Regions from separate parts of the Sporolactobacillus caesalpiniae genome, predicted to be linked through region 4. Evidence: riboswitches for the same ligand, from Rfam matches in the RefSeq annotation. Region 4 holds a riboswitch; each other region holds the start of a gene.
The links. Region 4 has a riboswitch for S-adenosylmethionine ahead of ABWW58_RS07895 (MetQ/NlpA family ABC transporter substrate-binding protein). Riboswitches for the same ligand answer to the same signal wherever they lie in the genome.

Region 1 (4,757 bases), on a different contig from region 4:
AATGACCAAGTGTGTCAAAAGGATGGTCGGATACCAGTATTGATTCGGTCGGGCAACCTTCATAAGCATCCTCGAGATCCATAAGCAACTCTTCCGGAATTGGTTTGATCCCTTTATTGTCGTCAATAATTGAAAAGGCAAGACCCTGATCGTCATAATTGAAAATGTCCGGAGCAGCCATTTCACATGCACCGCAAGAGATGCACGTATCACGATCGACTCGTGTGTACTTAGGCTTTTCTCCCATGGAAATCACTTCCCTATTTATTTTTCGAGTCAATCAGCATCCGCGTACGGGACCGGCGGTTGATTTAACGAGAATGACATCACTGTCTTCCTCGGCACGCACGGCATGCAGTTCCTGAGCGTTCAGGTGCACAAGCTTACCGGGTACAAGATGTTCCGATTGACCAGACGCGGTGAAAACAATGGCACCGCGCACGGGAATTACGGTCACTTCCGCATCGCCGCCGTGATGTTCGGGAATTTCCTGTCCTTTTTGCAGGGATAAATGCATAACGGTCTGGTATTCGTCATGATAAAGGCGTTCCTTTAAAGCTGTTTGATTTTGGCATGTAAGAAGTTGCATGGGTGTTCGCTCCTTTAATATATAGATACATTTTATCGTACTTTAATTGAGAAATTCTATCATCTATACTATATAATAACGCTAATCGATTTGAACATGACCGAGATCAAGTTTCGACTTATTCTATAGAAAAAGCCATTATAGCATGGAATGGTGATGAAAAATGAAAGGAAGGAGGGTGTTCGATGTCTGAATTAAAGGCGGCCGGCTGGTTTCAAGAGTTTACGGATGACGCGCTGAAGCAAGTGGTTTCAATGGGGGTAATGAAACAATACCGTGCTAAAGAGGCAGTGTTTGTTCAAGGGGAACCTCTGACCCATTACTTTTTTGTTGTGGATGGACTGATCCATGCCTATCATCAAAATAGGGAAGGGAAGAAGTGGATCGCAAGTCTGTTCTCGTGTGGTGACCTGTTTCCGCATACCGGTTTGGTTGATGATGAAAATCGATATCCGGCGAATGGTGAGACGATTACACCGTGTCTGCTTTTTGTAATCAAAAGGGAGAAGATGCATGAACTGATGCGCAGCTATCCTTCCCTCGAACGCCGACTCACGCAATTCTTTGCTAAGAAAAGTCAGGAGCTGATGAATCGATATGCTGATTCTGTTCTTGAGCCTGCGCTCGTTCAACTTGTTTCGTTGTTGAAGCGGCTCGTGCAGCAATCAGGCACTAAGGCGACGGATGGTTGGGTACTTATCTCGACAATGATGACAGAACAGGATATGGCGGGATATATTGGTGTCACACCGGAAACCGTCAGCCGTTTATTGAACCGCCTCTATCGTGAGAAGCGCGCTAAATCCGCCGGTCGGGGCAAAATTTACATTGATCTCGATAAGTGTTGATCAGCTTCAATACAAATCTGTTATACTTTTATAAATGAAAACGAGAATGCCTATGCAACTTACTTTGCGTAAGTAACACGAGCAAGAAAGGATGAGCAGAGGTGACTGCAAAGGAGATATTATTTGTACTTTTGGAAGAATACGCTGACTGGGAAGGTGCCTACCTTGCCTCCGAAATTATGAGAGGCTCAGGAGCAGGAACAAACGATTATTGTGTTAAGACAGTATCTTTAACAAAGGAGCCGGTTCATTCGATCGGAGGATTCACCGTTATTCCGGACTATGACATCGATTCGGTGGATGATCAGTTCTATGGATTAATTCTCATTGGTGGTAACTCGTGGCGAAAGGAATCCAGTAAAAAGATCATACCGCTCATAAAAAGGGCATTAGAAAAGAACGTTGTCTTAGGCGCTATTTGTGACGCCACGGTATTTTTGGGAATGCACGGATTTCTCAATGAAGGTAAGCATACAAGCAATCAGCTGGAGAAATTGAAGAAAGCGGCAGGGGAAAATTATAGCGGCGAAAAAGAGTATATAGATCAACAAGCTGTCCGTAGTGCTAATAGAATCACCGCTAATGGAACTGCCGCTTTAGAATTTTCAAAAGAAGTTTTAGTGGCGCTGGGCATGAAGGATGAAGCTGAAGCAGATGATTGGTACACTTTTCATAAACTTGGCTACTACGAATATATCAAACAATTGAATTAGTACTAGTTAATGAGGCGTCTGATTAGAGACAAACTTGGCGACTAGTGCAAACGGTAAAGGAGTGCTGCTGATGAACCAGGCTTTACTTGTTATTGACTCGCAACTGACGCTGATTGAGGGTGATTCACAGGAGCCCGGCGTATATAATAAAGAAGAGTTGTTTCGGAAAATCAATCTTGTAATCGAAAAAGCTGTGGGATCGAATATTCCCATAGTCTTTGTCCGCGACACCAGTGTATCCGGCGGTGAAGGAGAAGGATTCCAGGTTCACCCGGCAATTCATATACCGGATGATGCTGAGATTTTTAATAAAAGCGCAACAAGTTCTTTTTATCACACACCTTTATTAAAATTCCTTCAGGAGCATGGTAGTGAACATCTTGTTATTGTAGGATGTAAGACCGAATATTGTATTGATACCGCCGTTCGAATGGCTACGGTCAACGGCTTTGATGTCACACTGGTCGGTGATGCCCACTCGACTGCGGATACTCCGATATTATCTGCGGCGCAGATTATCCAACATCACAATCGAGTGCTGAACGGTTACGACAATGACGACCATTTCTCGCTGGTACTGAATTCAGACGAGGACGTGTTTCAACCGACGCATAACAACTATCGTTAATGTGGGTCATTTGAATCGAATAGGCAATGGCAGGAGGGATAGCATTGACGCTATCCCTCATTTTGTGTGCGTTCATTTGATGAGATGCGGAACGAAAGAAAGAATCGTGCGCCAGGGGAGACACCGCTGGCATGCGTCTGTTTGAGGAGGCTCCCAGATCGCCGCGGCAAGCGAGCAGCTGAAGCGACGCTCGTTCAAGTCACAAGGTTAACGGATCAAAGCTCCATACAGATTGACAGCAGAGGACCAGGCGCTTTCGCTCAATTTTTCTTACAAGTAAAAAATCTTATGATTTTGTCCCACTGGTACGACGATAAGCGTCATAAGAGGCTGATTCCCCATCCGAACTTATCGGTTGGGCGATCAGGTTAAGCGTTAAATCTGATAAATAAACGGAAAAATTCCGCTTAATTAGAAAATTAATGAAAAAATTGCTTAAATAGACGGAGAAATTCCGCTTATCGAATCGAAAAACGTGAAAATGGAGGATTTTTCTGTGCTTAACCGGAAAAATTACCCTTATTTACCTGTGAAACAAGCGTCATGATGCATATAACCGGAAAAACTCCGCTTTTTTTATTCCGTCCACGTTACTTAATCAAGGATCAAAATGATTCATGAACTAGAACTGTTTGATCAAGACAAGCTTGATGATTCAAAACCGCATTTAGTGAAAGTCACCGTATCCTGTGGAAGTAAAGACCAGGTTTGCCCCGTTTTTCTTATTGACACAGGTGGGAATAGTGCTATAATACAATAAATCACACCTAAATACTTGGTTATATGTTTGTTTATCCAGAGAGGGTAAAGGATCTGGCCTGATGATCCCTCAGCAGCGGACCTTGCAAAGAGGTACTGTGCTAAATCCAGCGGTAATCCCGGCAGATAAACAGAACCTGTAAAGAGGTTTTCTGAACACGGGAAATCTCTTTTTTATTTGCCTCAATAAATGGATAAATAGTCATCTGAGCTAGTCCGAGAAAAATTAAGGGTGATTAAAAAACGAAAAAGGGTGAATGAACATGGCAGAACACTATTTTGAAGTAGAGCCAGGTATTGAGTTGCACTATCGTGATGAAGGGAGTGGACGGCCGCTCATTTTTATTCCGGGTTGGACATTCAGTATTGATGTATTTGAAAAACAGATTGCTTACTTCTCCACGCGTTATCGCGTGATTGCGGTAGATCCACGAAATCATGGAAAATCAACGATCAGTGTAAACAGAAATACGTACGATGTGCAGGGAGCGGATCTTGGAAAATTGATCGATCACCTTGATTTAAAAAATGTCGTGTTGGCCGGTTGGTCGTTTGGTGGTTTAACCTTATGGTCTTATGTGGAACATTTTGGAACTCAAAACATTTCGGCTTCTGTCACCATTGATGTATCCCCGCGGACCCTTAGCTCGGATTCTGATGAGTGGGTAGCCGGGACACTTGAAGACCTCATCGCCGTCCACAACCATTCTCTGGATTCTGCCGAACATTATCGTCAGTTTATTGATTCATTTGCTGAAAATCTCCTATTCGATCACGCGATTACTGATGAAGAAAAGAGCCGATTTACAGCGCCAAGCTTGCGCATTCCGCATCAAATTGCCGATGCGCTCTATGTTGACGGCTGGCTTACAGACAAAAAAGCAGCAGCAAAAACGATTGATGAAGCAGTGCCCTCGTTAACATTTACTTCATCCGCGCGCTCAGATGCCGCTACGCCTTATATACAAAAAGAATTTCCAAATAGTGACGTGCATTCGTTTGGCAATCATCTGTTATTTTGGGAATATGCGGATCGATTTAATGAAATTCTAGATCAATTCCTTAGCAAACACCAACTTTCAGAGATTGTTTTACAGAGATAACAGGAAGAATAGTATAAAGCACATCAGGTTCCGAGAAACAGGTAAATGGAGAACCTATAAAATATTTTGTCTTCTTGAGTGCCTACAACTATAAAAACGTCCACAAGATTAAAGTGG
Region 2 (4,757 bases), on a different contig from region 4:
CAGAGACAGGAAGGACGGCACCTTTATACTTTTCGTTAATAAATGTTTGAATTTCTTTTGAGTGGAGCACGCTCACTAATTCCTTAATTGCTTTCTTATTTTGATCGCCTTTTCGTACAGCGATAATGTTCGCATACGGAGAAGATGCTCCTTCAAGAATCAACGCATCTTTCTTTGGCTGAAGCTTCGCTTGAAGGGCAAAGTTTGTATTAATCGCATACAAGTCTGCCGCGCTGTTCACATAGGCTTTTGGCAGAATGGCCGGATCGATCGGCTGCAAGAATTTCAGATGTTTAATATTATCAAAATCCGTATATTTTCCGTTTTTCTGAGCGAGTGTAGCAGAAATTGGATCAATACCGGATTTAATTTTCAATAATCCTTTTGACTGTAGGAGCAGCAAAATTCGGCCTTGTTCCGACTTGTTATTGCTGATCTGTACCGTTGCTCCATCTTTTACCGCATCAACACTCTTGAATTTCTTTGAATAAATGCCAAATGGTTCGATATGAATTTTGCCGGCATTAACCAAATCCGTCTTGTTTTGCTTATTATAGAGATTAAGGTAGGGAATATGTTGAAAATAATTTGCATCCAATTGTTTTGATGCAAGTGCTTTGTTTGGCAGCACATAGTCTTGGAAGACTTTTACCTTCAAGGTAATGCCTTTCTTTTTAAGCAAAGGTGCTGCTTTCTTTAGTATTTCAGCGTGAGGCACTGCCGACGCGCCAACAGTAAGTGTTTGATTTTTCTCTGACTTTCCTGTTGATTGTCCGCATGCGGTCAAAATTAGAGTAAAAGCAAGAACTACCACAAGTATGATCGATTTTTTCATTTTAACTCCCCCAAGTTTTGTTTGTTTGATTTTTATTGCCATCATTTGTATTATGTTTCGGCTTTTATACCGTCTATCTCTTGTCAACACGGCGAGTAATAAGATCGCCGACATATTGAATGATAAAGACAATCACTAGAATAATGACAGTTGCAACGAGTGTAATCGTGTTATTATTCGCTTGAAAGCCTTCATTATACGCAATCGTACCCAGTCCGCCCGCGCCGACGACACCGGCCATTGCCGTGTTGCCGATCAGTGCGATCAATGTGACCGTCATCCCGGAAGTTAGGGCAGGAATTGCTTCAGGAAGAAGTACTTTCCAGACAATTTGCCACTTCGTTGCGCCCATTGCTTGAGCTGCTTCAATCACTCCCTTGTCCACTTCTCTTAATCCGATCTCAACCAGCCTCGCATAAAACGGTGCTGCGCCAATAATAATTGATGGCAATGCCGCACTCGCTCCGATCATGGTCCCGATAATGATCATCGTAAGCGGGATTAGTAGGATGATTAAGATAATGAATGGAATGGAACGAAAGACATTGACGAAAGCCGCGATCAGACCATAAACCGTAGCGTTTTCGAGCAGTCCGTCTTTCGCTGTTAAATAAAGCAACAGTCCCAAGATAATCCCAAGAAAAAAGGTGAAAAATCCGGAAATAATCGTCATATAAAGGGTTTGACCGGTTGACAGCCACATACTTGGCCAATCAACATTTTGTATCCATTCACTCATTTGCTCTCGAACACCTCGATTGTTACGCGGTCCGAGCGAAGATCATTAACGACCGAGCGAATCGTCTCGGACGATCCTTGAATCGAAACGAGCGTCTTATCTGCTTGACTCTCCTGCTCGGACTGCCGGCCGAGTACGTTAACTGAAAGAAATTTATTGCCAAGCAACTGTGATAGTTTTTTCTGCAGAAGTGATTTCTTCGCAGCAGAGAGTGAGAGAATGATTTTCTCAGAAGAATCAGCGCGTTCCGGGTTCTGATGAATACCGACAAATTCTTGAGTAATGGTTTGTAGTGGCTGCGCGAATACATCATCGACGCTTCCTTCCTCAACAATTCTCCCTTTATCAAGCACGGCAACTCGATCACAAATTTTTCGTATCACAGCCATTTCATGAGTGATCAAGATGATGGTGAGACCGAGTGTCTTGTTGATCTTCGACAGAAGTGAGAGAATTGAATCTGTCGTTTTAGGATCTAGTGCCGAGGTCGCCTCATCACAGAGAAGAACCTTTGGATTATTGGCTAACGCGCGGGCAATACCGACCCTTTGTTTTTGACCCCCGCTTAGTTCAGCCGGGTACGCGGATTCCTTTCCTTCGAGCCCAACCATTTGAATAAGCTCGGCAATACGTTCATCCCTTTGTTTCTTCTTCATTTTTGTTAATTCTAAGGGAAACGCAATATTCTGAGCCACCGTTCTCGACCACAGTAAATTAAAGTGTTGGAAAATCATACCGATCGTTCTCCGCTCTTCACGCAGCTGACGCTCGTTAAAGTCAGTCAGATGTCTTCCCTCGATCATGATCGTTCCCGATGTCGGTTTTTCCAGCAGGTTGATTAGTCGTATCAACGTACTCTTTCCAGCACCGCTGTAGCCGATAATACCGAATATTTCCCCCTCTTTAATTTCAAGGTTAACATCGGACAGTGCATGGACTGCACCATGTTCTGTTTGGAACGTTTTCTTGATATTGCTTAATTGAATCAAATCTGTCACCACTTTCAAAAAAATCCGAGAAGCGATAATCATTTTTTCCGATATTTCTAATCGGATTAATGTTCTCTTTTAAGTTTTTTACACTCATCCTCCTCATTCTTAATTTTACTCAATAAAAAAGCCCACCTTGAGAGAGGAGGGATTCACCTCTCTCATCTGTAAGAAACATACGTTTCTGAAGGAATTAGCACCTTGATTGTAACGACTACAATCAGGTTGCCGGGCATCATCGGGCCAGTCCCTCCGCCACTCTGGATAAGAGTTTCTTCTATTCGATTGAGTGATAATAACTTACCATCCTATGACAACAATGTCAAACCTTTTTTTGTGTATGAAAAACCGGGCACAGCCCGGTCCTTACTTCCGCATGATGCGGTGGCTTTCGCTAAATGCGGTTTTGAATCATCAAGCTTGTCTTGAACAAACAGTTCTAGTTCACACTGGTAGGAAAGTATAAGAAAACATTTAAAGGAAACGAGTGTAAGCGGTCCGAAAAAACGCCGCGTCCTGCGGCTCATCGGACACTAGGCCGTCCATGGCCGTCGCAATCAAAACCACCCGTGTGAACGGGTGGTTTGCTCTGCGGCTGAAAGCCTTTGTTACTGGCCAGCCCTTAAAAGGGCACCGAGGCGTCCGCCAACCGCACTACTTCCCCGGCACCCCTAAAAGGGGGACTTCTATTTTTTCTTTTTTTTGCGTTTGACCTCTTCTCCAGTAAACGGATCAATATGTTCAAACATGCTTAATTGCTCTGCGACTACATCCTCTTGTATCTGGTTGCGAATGTATTCTGCAATCACTTTCTTATTTCTTCCTACTGTATCCACATAGTATCCCCTGCACCAAAATTTTCGATTTCCATATCGGTATTTCAAGTTCGCATGTCGATCAAAGATCATTAAACTGCTTTTTCCTTTGAGATAGCCGATAAAAGCTGCAACGCTTATCTTCGGCGGTATACTGACCATCATGTGTATGTGATCTTTACAGGCTTGGGCTTCGATAATTTCTACACCTTTTCGCTCACTTAACTGTCTTAAAATCATGCCTATATCTTTTTTAAGCTTTCCATAGATAATTTGTCTTCGGTACTTTGGTGCAAAAACTATATGATACTTACAATTCCATTTTGTATGTGCTAAACTATTTACATCAGATGGCATTAAAAAGTCTCCCTTTGGCTGATAAATTTGGTTGGCGAACCGAAATTTATCTTAACACGAGGTGAGGCTTTTTTTGATACATCGCTTGAAGCTCTCCGGAACCCTAGGCATAGCCTAGGGTTTTCAAAACATGCAAACTAAGTCTTCGCCTTCGCCAGAGGCTTGGCAAAGCCAAGTTTTCTAATAAATCATTTGGGTCCTTAATTCGATATCGCGGCCGGAATAAAATAAGCGGAGATTTTCCGGCTATTTGCATCATGGTGCTTGTTTTACAGGTAAATAAGGGTAATTTTTCCGCTTATGTACGGAAAAACCCTCTATTTTCACGTTTTTCGATCCGATAAGCGGAATTTTTCCGTCTATTTAAGCTATTTTTTCATTCATTTTCTAAGTAAGCGGAATTATTCCGTTTATTTCTTAGATTGGGCGGCTTACCTAATCGTCCATCCGAATCTTATGACCTTATCGTCGTACCGGCAAGGCAAAACGATAAACTTTCTTTACTTGCTAAAAAAGATCCAAACAGATCTCCGTCTGCTTGGATCTTTTAATCCGGTCTCATGCATAGCCTGCCACGCGGCTGTTCCAATAATGATAACTGCTGTCTCGTCTACTCTGTATCGGTTCAACGCTTTGAAATGGATCTCGAAATAGCGGTTGAGCCTGTCTCCCATTGAACGACGCCTGGTCACTATGAAACTGAGATTTCATTTGACCTGCTGATTCTTTTAATAAAGCGTTCCATGGCAAAGAAACGGATTCCGATACTTCTAGCATTTTCTCCGCGGAGAGCCGTCTCGCATCTTCAAGAGAGAGCGTTTTTCCGTATGCATTAGCCCGCAAATAGAGCAGATATTTTCCCGCAGACAGCCCGCGCATTTCGGCAGCCCTCTTTCGTTCAACCGATGTACGCAACCATTCAACACCGCTGCCGTTCACCTGAAGCAGCTGTTTGGCTCCACTGTTGAAGGCAGCGATCAACCCCTGGGTAAATTCGGTTTGTTGCTTACGACTGATTTGGT
Region 3 (4,757 bases), on a different contig from region 4:
GTTATTGTTAATTTGATTATTGTCATTCTGCTAACGGTATGGCTGGTTCGTAAATATGTGACAAAACCATTGAAAAAAATGGTTACTGTATTTGAAAGAATAAGCAATAATGACCTGACTGAAGAGCTGGATACGTCAATGAGAACCAATGAGGAATTCACGCAACTTGGGCGGAGCACCAATAAAATGCTGGTTTCGCTAAAAGAAATTGTCCATACGTTGAGCAGTAAATCTGAATTGCTGGCTGCGTCCTCTGAAGAACTGACCGCTTCTACTGAAGAAAACAAGGCGACAACGGATGAGATTGCGCACTCGATCGAGCAGATTGCAGGTGCGGCAGATCAGCAGACAGGCGGAATTCAGAAGCTGACAAAAAATGCTCAATTGATTAACCAATCCATTGCTTCCGTGACCGATCAGATGAATCAGCTCACGATGCGCTATGAAGATTCGAGAAAAATTATTGATAACGGGCAGGAAACCGTTGATGTAACGAACAATCAAATGGCTAAGATTAAGCAAACGGTTACTCAATTGGCCGAAATGGTTGGCAACCTAAGTAAACAGTCGCAAGAGATTAATGAAATCATTCATGTGATCAATGATGTTGCCTCGCAAACTCAGCTGTTGTCACTGAATGCCTCCATTGAAGCTGCCCGTGCAGGCGAACATGGAAAAGGCTTTGCTGTTGTTGCGACTGAGATTCAAAAACTGTCCGCTCAATCCTCTGAAAATGCCGACCGCATCAGCTCCATCATTTCAACGATTCAGGAAGATACGGAACGTGTTGTCCAATCAATGAATATGGGGATTGAAGAAGTCGATAAAGGGATCGATGCAGTTAAAGAAAGCGATCAATCGTTTAGCGACATTGAGGCATTCGTGAATCATTCGATTGCAGAAATCGAGAAGATATCAAAGATCATCCGTCAAATTGCTGATTCAACGGAACAAGCGACGGCTGCGTATCGCCCGATTGAAGCCTTTGCTGAGCAGACTTCTGAGCAGACACAAGGTGTGTCGGCAGCAACCGAAGAACAATCGGCGTCTATTGGCGAAATAGCCAGAAGCGCAACCGAACTCAGTGCTATCGCGGATGAACTGAACCAAATTGTCCAAACATTTAAGACAGAGAAATAAATACTTTTATTGATTAAACCGTCCTGTGGTCTTATGGGATGGTTATTTTTTTACACCTTCGCGCAGAAAAACGCCGACCTTGCTGATCAGTTTACCTAAACAAAAATTGACGTCTTTTTCGTTCAGATTTTTTATGTCAAAATTGCAAGGAGGTATAGTTTTGAATGAAAGAAAAATGTGACGGTTTTCAGAGTCTTCTCCTTTCATGCATGGGACAACTAGGTAGTCACATAAATTTTTATAGCATGCATTTGGAGGCTGACGTATATGATTCGTTTTTCTGTTGTTCAAGTACCCATTGAAACGATTGATCCGCTCTATTTTGAGTTTATTTCGGAAGAGCGGCTGTCTGAAATGGTTCGACGGGTTCAGTTATCCTCTCCACTTGAACATGCCGTTTGGGTTGAGCGGAAAGAGAATCCAAACGGTTACTGGCTTGTCGATAACTATGCGGACTACATGGCGTATAAGCAATGCGGCTATTCATCTATTACCTGTTTGTGCCGTCCGCGGACATCTCAAGTTCGCCATATGTTGGAACTGTTACGGGACATGTATTCATGAGATGCAGAGACAGTATTCAAAGAAAAACGTCTGAATAATTGAAACCACAGTTTAAAAGTGGATAAGCAGATATTTTTACAAAAATGAAAGCGCATTCTAAAATGGGAACTGTGAGTAATTTTGCAGAAAACGAGAATAGGTTGGACTATTTTTTGCTCTGCAAAAATATAATGAATCCAGGGGAAAGTACCGCTCTGTTGCGATATAGGACTCCAGGTTCCATATGGGAGGTTTTGCGATTATGACAAAGGGTACAGCAGTCATTACAGGAGCAGGACAAGGAATTGGAAAGGGTATTGCAGCACGTTTGGCAAAGGATGGATTCGCAGTTGTTCTGAGCGATGTGAATGAAAAGGTATTGACGAGCACGATCAAAGAATTCGAAGATGCCGGCTACCAGGCGGCGGGATCTATTAGTGATGTAACAAAGCCTGAAGATCAGAAGGCACTCGTCCGTAAGGCGGTTGATACATTTGGAAGCGTTGACGTTTTTGTTAATAACGCCGGGGTTGCGCATGTCGGTCCGGTGATGGACTTAAAGGAGCAAAATTTGGACCTTCTGTTTAAGGTGAATGTATACGGCACGGTGTACGGGATGCAAGCAGCGGCCGATCAAATGAAAAATCAGGAGAACGGCGGAAAGATTATTAACGCTTGCAGTATTGCCGGACATCAGAGCTTCCCGATGATGGGGCTCTACTCAGCAACCAAATTTGCCGTGCGCGGCTTTACTCAGGCTGCAGCAAAGGAACTTGCCAAAGATCATATTACGGTCAATGCCTATTGTCCGGGAATCGTCGGCACCGGCATGTGGGACCGTATTGACGATGTCATGACGAACTATCAAGGGACCAAAAAAGGTGAAGCGTTCAAGAAGGCGATCGAGAGCATCTCACTGGGACGACCTGAAGAACCCGAAGACATTGCTAATTTCGTTTCGTTCCTGGCTTCGAGTGATTCCAACTACATCACCGGCCAGTCCGTGCTCGTTGACGGTGGGATTGTGTTTAACTGATGCATAGATTCTACGAAAATTGAAAGCGCTATAATAAAGATCAGCCCGCATCGGAAAGTTGGTGCGGGTTGATTATGCACATAAACGATAAAGATCATATCCGGTGTATCCAGTCCCGTAGCAGACACACAACTGACTCGGATTTCCTAATCGGCTCATTTGTTTACGAATCGCTTCTGTTTGATAATGAATCATCACGATGTACTTCTTCCTTCTTCGACAACCGCATCCGCTATTTTTGCCATAGAGACGTCTAAACCTATATATTTCTTGATATCAATCGTAGTGCGAGTTCCTTTTCGTAGGATGCTTCTGTATGGAAGGGAAGAAATTTAAGTGATAAAAAATGTTGCAGTTGGGATTTATTTAATATACAATAATCCTCATACAATTACTTTGATAATTAAATAGTCAGCTTCTTATCAAGAGTGGTGGAGGGACCGGCCCAATGAAACCCAACAACCAGCGCGTGAACGCATGGTGTTAATTCCTGCAGATCTATTCTGAAAGATAAGAGACCAATTGACTCAATTCATTGCGAGTTTAATAAAATTGTCTCCTTATCTCATGGGGACAATTTTTTTATTCTTCAATAAGATTAAGAGGTGGTGCAACGAGAAGATTTTTTACTCAAAGGCAAAATATGTGATCATTAAATCTTAGTTTACATATGGGATAAATAAAAATGAAGAAATGTTTCATAAACAAGAAAAATAATTCTGTATTTTCATCGGTATTAATTAGAGACAGATGGGACGATCGGCATGGACAAGGAGAAAGTGTATCGTGATTTAATACAACAAATGCGGGCCCTGTTTGATCAGGAATTTGATTTGGTTGCAAACATGAGTAATATGGTCTCTCTTATTTTTGAAAAGGTTCCCGGGCTAAACGGAACGACCTTTTACCGATGGAAGAATGATGAATTAATTCTTGGACCGTTTCAGGGCAGGGTTGCTTGCATGCATATTCCTCTTCAGAAAGGCGTGTGCGGTAAGGTAGCTTTTACGAAAAAGACGGAAATTGTCCCGGATGTTCATCAGTTTCCTGGTCATATTGCGTGTGATCAGCGTTCGAAATCAGAGATTGTCGTTCCTGTTTTTGAACCGGACAGTAATCGATTCTTTGGCGTTTTGGATTTAGACAGCCCATTAGTGAATCACTTTGATGCCGTAGATGCCAGGCATCTGGAACAGCTGGCACCATTGGTTTTTGGTATTCAGAAAGGGGATGAACGCTAATCATGGATCGTCGGAGGAGGTGCGGTTTTGGTTGATTTTAAGCCTTCCGAACGTGCTCGGAAGCTGCCTGTTAATTTTTTTGACCAGTTGGATAATAAATTGGCTGCTATTGAAAAGACAGGGGCACCGTTCATTAATTTATCCAAGGGGAATCCCGATCTGCCGACTCCGGAACACATTGTAGCTTCGTTAAAGTCGGCGGTGGATCAGCCGGAAAATCATGCTTATCCCCCGTTTCTCGGAAAAGAAAAGGTACGAGTGGCAATTGCTGATTTTTATAAAAAGGAGTATGGAGTCACATTGGATCCGGTCAATGAGATCGCTGTTTTCCATGGCGCGCATATCGGCATCACCGGGATCCCGCAAGCGCTGCTTAACCCGGACGATTACATGCTGATTACGGATCCTTGTTATCCGATCTATTATTCTTCGGCCATGCTCTCGCAGGCAAGAACCTATGCTATGCCGCTTGAGGAGTCAAATCGATATCTTCCTGATTATCGAAGCATTCCGGACGATGTGCTGCAAAACGCGCGGCTCCTTATGCTCAATTATCCGAACAATCCGACCGGTGCGCTGGCAACGAAGGATTTCTTTCGAAAAACGATTGATTTTGCCCGGACACATCGCATTCCGGTTGTTAATGACTTTGCCTATGCTTCACTTGGATTTGATCATAATAAGCCGCTGAGTCTGCTCCAAATTGAACAAGCAAAGAGCGTTGCGGTCGAAGTATATACTCTATCGAAAACATATAATATGGCAGGCTGGCGGTTCGGGTTTGCTGTGGGCAATGC
Region 4 (4,757 bases):
AAACAGGGGTGAAGGTTCGGCTTCTCTCCGGATTAAAGGAAGCGTATTACGGCTATTTCGCAATTGTTAATTCGACTTATGTCGATGACGGCATCTCAATCGATATTGGGGGCGGGAGCACTGAAGTCACGATGTTCAAAGGGCGTCAGCTGGTCCGCTCGCATTCTTTTCCGTTTGGAGCTGTGACGCTTTATCAAACCTTTTATAAAAACGGCGATCCGAATAAAATGGAACGGCTAGAGGCCTATGTCAAAAAGGAATTCGTCTCGCTCGATTGGTTGTGCGGCAATGAACTCCCGATTATCGGTATAGGCGGAACTGCCCGTAATCTGGCACGTATCGACCAAATTCAGGAACATTATCCAATGGTCGGTCTTCATCAATATACGATTCCCCGCGAGCGGCTGAACAATTTGACGAAAAAATTGGCATCCATGACCATTGAGGAACGAGAAAGTATGGACGGGCTTTCCAAAGACAGGTCCGACATTATTTTACCGGCTTCGGCAGTCATCAATTTGCTTGTCAAAATGAATCATGGGGAGACATTCATGTTGAGCGGTGAAGGTCTCCGTGAAGGCGCCTTTTATGAATGGATGCTTCGGCAGAGAGATGAAACGCGTATTCCCTATGTTTTGAATGAAAGCATGAGACAGATGCGGCATAATTTTAATTTGGACAGCCATCATACCGCATATGTGAAGAAGTTGGCCTTTCAAGTGCTTGACGGTATACTTGAATTGTTAAAGGGAAAAGGCTCGGAAAAACGCATTGCCTGGGTGCTTTCTCATAGCGCCGACCTTGCGTACCTTGGCGAGTTTGTGAATAATGAATCGAGCAGCGCGCAAACCTTTTACCTATTGACGAATATTAACATTAACGGGATCAGTCATCACGACCGACTGGCGGTAGCTCTTGTTGCTTCATTTAAAAATCGTGCGAATCTTGCTGACTTCGCCAAACCGTTCCAGAAGCTGCTGGCTAAGGATGAAATGAAGTTGTATGAGACATTAGGTGCTGTACTACGGCTCGCGCATGATTTTGATCGTACAAAGTTGCATGTTGTTGATCGTTTGGCCGTCAAAATGACGAAGAAGAAGCAGCTTCAAATTATCGCATATTATCATGATGATGCTTATTTTGAAGAACAGGCTGCGCAAAGGCATAAAAAGCATCTTGAGCGTGCTCTAAAAACAACAGTGGCGATTCAATTCAAGAGGGTTGCCGAATAAGGCTTGTCAAGCATGTGTATAAGGTGGAAAATAAAAGAAGTTAAAGTCACGTTCAGGACGGGAAGGGGTAGTTTATGTCTATTTTAGTATTAGGCGGAGCAGGTTATATCGGCTCACACGCCGTTTATCAGCTGATTGATGCCGGGGAAGATGTTGTGGTTGTCGATAATCTGCAAACGGGTCACAAGGAAGCACTGCATCCTAAAGCGAAATTTTATAAGGGCGATATTCGTGACAAAGCATTTTTAGACACTGTTTTTAAAAAAGAAGTCATTAAAGGTGTCATTCATTTTGCGGCGAATTCACTGGTTGGCGAATCAGTTGAGAAACCGTTGATGTATTTCAATAATAATGTATATGGAATGCAGGTATTGCTTGAAGTCATGCAAGAAAATAATGTAAAACATATTGTGTTTTCGTCAACGGCGGCGACTTACGGTGAGCCGGAAGTGGTGCCGATTACAGAAGAAATGACGACCCAACCGACGAATCCATACGGCGAGACCAAGCTGACTATGGAAAAAATGATGAAATGGTGCGATCGCGCATATGGTATGCGTTTTGTCGCACTCCGCTATTTCAACGTTGCCGGTGCTAGCAAATCCGGTGTGATCGGTGAAGATCATCATCCGGAAACACACCTAATTCCAATTGTGCTTCAAGTTGCAGCCGGTGAACGTGATCATATCTCAATTTTCGGTGATGATTACGCCACGAAGGACGGAACCTGCGTGCGCGACTATGTGCATATTGAGGATTTGATTGCTGCGCATCGTCTGGCACTTCGATATCTTTTTGATGGCGGTAAGAGTGACGTTTTCAACCTCGGCTCAAGCGAAGGCTTCTCCGTTAAAGAAATCATTGAGGCCGCGCGCAAAGTGACGGGTAAAGCGATTCCTGCAGAACTTGCTCCGAGACGGGCTGGAGATCCAAGTACCTTGATTGCTTCACCAGAAAAAGCGAAACGTGTGCTCGGATGGAATCCGCAACATACAAATATTCCTGAAATTCTTGCGGACGCTTGGAAATGGCACAGCAGCCATCCGCAAGGCTATGCGACAACCGAACCAATTAACTAACGAGATACGGTCTATGAATATCGGAATTCTCTCAAATGTGATGACAAACTTTTGACACATTAATCGTTTCGATGTACAATCAATTTACTAACCAATTGAATACTTCTTATCCAGAGTGGCGGAGGGACTGGCCCGATGAAACCCGGCAACCAAATGAAAATTTAGGTGCCAATTCCTGCAGAACCCGTTTGGGTCCTGAGAGATAAGAGAAGATACGGACAAATCGAGCTTCTCTCTTATCGGGAGAAGCTCTTTATATTTCTAACTTCTCAGGAGAAGGAAACAGGATGTTTTGAAGAATCTGCGGTTAGAATTCATAGTAGTCCTAGTGACAAACAGGAGGAAAACAGATTGAAAAAGGTTACTGCAATTTTATCAGCATTAGTGGCATTTTCTCTAATTTTTGTGTTAGCTGCTTGCGGCAACGGTTCTTCAAAAGAATTGAGTGAAAAAGAAATTACGGTCGGCGTGACGGGCGGACCTCATCAACAGGTTATGGAGCAAGTGGTGAAGCTGGCTAAAAAAGATGGTTTGACGATTCACTTGAAGGTTTTTAATGACTACAATCAACCCAACATCGCTCTGAATGAAAAAGAATTGGATGCGAACAGCTATCAAACACTTCCATTCCTTAAGAATCAGATTGAAAATAAAGATTACAAAATTACCGACGTATTTAAGACGGTCGCTTTCCCAATGGGGATCTACTCCAAGAGCATTAAGGACATTAAAGATCTGAAGAAGGGCGATAAAATCGCAGTTCCGAATGATCCGGCAAACGAACTTCGCGGTTTGCAATTGTTTGAAAAAGCGGGTGTAATCAAACTGAAAAAAGGTTCTAACGTGACAGCAACGAAACGAGATGTTGTCAGCAACCCGAAGAATCTGAAGATCATTGAAATGGATGCGGCTCAACTTCCGGCTCAGCTTGGCGAAGTTACTGCCTCAGCAATCAACACGAACTTTGCAATGGGTGCCGGACTTACCGTTCTGAACGACTCAATCTACCATGAACCGTTAGTAAACAACCCATATCCAAACTATTTCGTTGTTCGTACCGATAATAAGAACGACAAAGTTGTAAAGCAGCTGAAAAAGTATTACCACTCAAAAGAAGTTAAAGATTTCATTAAGAAGAAATTCGGCGGTTCTGTAGTTCCTGCTTGGTAAGGAGGCAGCTTCTTGATTAAATTGCAGCATGTGTCAAAGACGTTTCGGGTTGGAAAAAACAAGATTGAAGCCTTGAAGGACGTCTCCCTAGAGGTGAATAAAGGTGAAATTTTCGGTGTGATTGGATTCAGCGGCGCCGGAAAAAGCACGCTGATTCGTTGTGTGAACCTGCTTGAACGACCAACCGGCGGGCAGGTGTTTGTCGATGATCAGGATGTTTTGGGACTGAATAAAAAAGGTTTGCGGCAATTAAGACGAAAGATCGGCATGATTTTTCAAGGCTACAATTTGCTTGAAACGGCGAATGTCTATGAAAATGTTGCAACGCCTCTGAGACTGGAAGGCGTACCGAAGGAAGAGATCAAGGCCCGCACTGATAAATATTTGGAAATCGTCGGTCTGTCGGATCGTCGAAGTGCTTTTCCAAGCCAGTTATCCGGCGGCCAGAAGCAACGGGTGGCGATAGCTCGTGCGCTCGCTCATGAACCGGAAGTACTGCTCAGTGACGAAGCGACAAGTGCGCTCGATCCGAATACGACCGATGCGATCCTTGAACTTTTGCTGAAAGTGAATAAAGAGCTTGGTATTACCGTTTTCCTGATTACTCATGAATTGAATGTTATTCAGCGTATTTGCGACCGGGTGGCGGTTATGGAGAATGGCCGGATTGTTGAACAGGGCTCAGTTGTCGATGTATTCACTCGACCAAAGGAAGCGATGACAAAGCAGTTTATCAGCAATGAAGCCAAATTCCTAATTCCAGCATCACTGAAAAGTGAGTTGCTGAAGTCGGGAAAGCTGGTCAAGCTGACATTCCTCGGTGAGTCATCGAAAGATCCGGTGCTGGCCACGTTGGCGAAACAGTTCGACGTTCTGCCAAGTATTATTGCGGGCGGAATCGACCAACTGAAAGATCAATCGGTCGGTAATCTGCTGGTCCATATTAAAGGGGATCAGAATAAGGTTGAAACGGCCATACAATTTTTGCATGAACAGAATATTCTCGTGGATGAGGTGAAGGGCTGATGGCAGATTTTCTGAATCAATGGGGCGACGCGATCTGGGAAGGCTTCATTCAAACAACACAAATGACGCTTATTTCGCTCGCATTTTCCATACTTATCGGCCTTCCATTAGGTATTCTGCTTGTTTTGACGAGGAAACAAGGTCAATGGGAAAATATCGTCGTTTATACGATTGTCAACTCATTAATTAATATCATTCGGTCGATACCATTCATTATCTTGTTATTCTTTTTGCTTCCGTTCACAAAGTT

Region 1: it holds a riboswitch for S-adenosylmethionine, as region 4 does, so the genes downstream of both, ABWW58_RS11495 (alpha/beta fold hydrolase) here and ABWW58_RS07895 (MetQ/NlpA family ABC transporter substrate-binding protein) in region 4, are expected to answer to the same signal.
Region 2: it holds a riboswitch for S-adenosylmethionine, as region 4 does, so the genes downstream of both, ABWW58_RS05465 (methionine ABC transporter ATP-binding protein) here and ABWW58_RS07895 (MetQ/NlpA family ABC transporter substrate-binding protein) in region 4, are expected to answer to the same signal.
Region 3: it holds a riboswitch for S-adenosylmethionine, as region 4 does, so the genes downstream of both, msrC (free L-methionine (R)-S-oxide reductase MsrC) here and ABWW58_RS07895 (MetQ/NlpA family ABC transporter substrate-binding protein) in region 4, are expected to answer to the same signal.

The regions. Positions count from the first base shown of each region.
Region 1 covers NZ_JBEVCB010000005.1:222,985-227,741, reverse strand. The annotation lists gene ABWW58_RS11525 (ferredoxin) at 1-247, opposite strand, end outside; gene ABWW58_RS11520 (cupin domain-containing protein) at 281-589, opposite strand; gene ABWW58_RS11515 (Crp/Fnr family transcriptional regulator) at 775-1,437, shown strand; gene ABWW58_RS11510 (type 1 glutamine amidotransferase family protein) at 1,539-2,150, shown strand; gene ABWW58_RS11505 (cysteine hydrolase family protein) at 2,221-2,778, shown strand; gene ABWW58_RS11500 (hypothetical protein) at 2,920-3,150, shown strand; SAM riboswitch class I at 3,567-3,670, shown strand; gene ABWW58_RS11495 (alpha/beta fold hydrolase) at 3,801-4,640, shown strand.
Region 2 covers NZ_JBEVCB010000002.1:423,658-428,414, forward strand. The annotation lists gene ABWW58_RS05455 (MetQ/NlpA family ABC transporter substrate-binding protein) at 1-835, opposite strand, end outside; gene ABWW58_RS05460 (methionine ABC transporter permease) at 909-1,574, opposite strand; gene ABWW58_RS05465 (methionine ABC transporter ATP-binding protein) at 1,571-2,563, opposite strand; SAM riboswitch class I at 2,722-2,834, opposite strand; gene tnpA (IS200/IS605 family transposase) at 3,250-3,735, opposite strand; gene ABWW58_RS05475 (anti-sigma factor domain-containing protein) at 4,294-4,757, opposite strand, start outside.
Region 3 covers NZ_JBEVCB010000007.1:221,772-226,528, reverse strand. The annotation lists gene ABWW58_RS15285 (methyl-accepting chemotaxis protein) at 1-1,140, shown strand, start outside; gene ABWW58_RS15280 (hypothetical protein) at 1,408-1,704, shown strand; gene ABWW58_RS15275 (acetoin reductase) at 1,946-2,719, shown strand; SAM riboswitch class I at 3,136-3,236, shown strand; gene msrC (free L-methionine (R)-S-oxide reductase MsrC) at 3,484-3,960, shown strand; gene ABWW58_RS15265 (aminotransferase class I/II-fold pyridoxal phosphate-dependent enzyme) at 3,988-4,757, shown strand, end outside.
Region 4 covers NZ_JBEVCB010000003.1:398,909-403,665, forward strand. The annotation lists gene ABWW58_RS07885 (Ppx/GppA phosphatase family protein) at 1-1,232, shown strand, start outside; gene galE (UDP-glucose 4-epimerase GalE) at 1,307-2,311, shown strand; SAM riboswitch class I at 2,415-2,520, shown strand; gene ABWW58_RS07895 (MetQ/NlpA family ABC transporter substrate-binding protein) at 2,663-3,481, shown strand; gene ABWW58_RS07900 (methionine ABC transporter ATP-binding protein) at 3,494-4,507, shown strand; gene ABWW58_RS07905 (methionine ABC transporter permease) at 4,507-4,757, shown strand, end outside.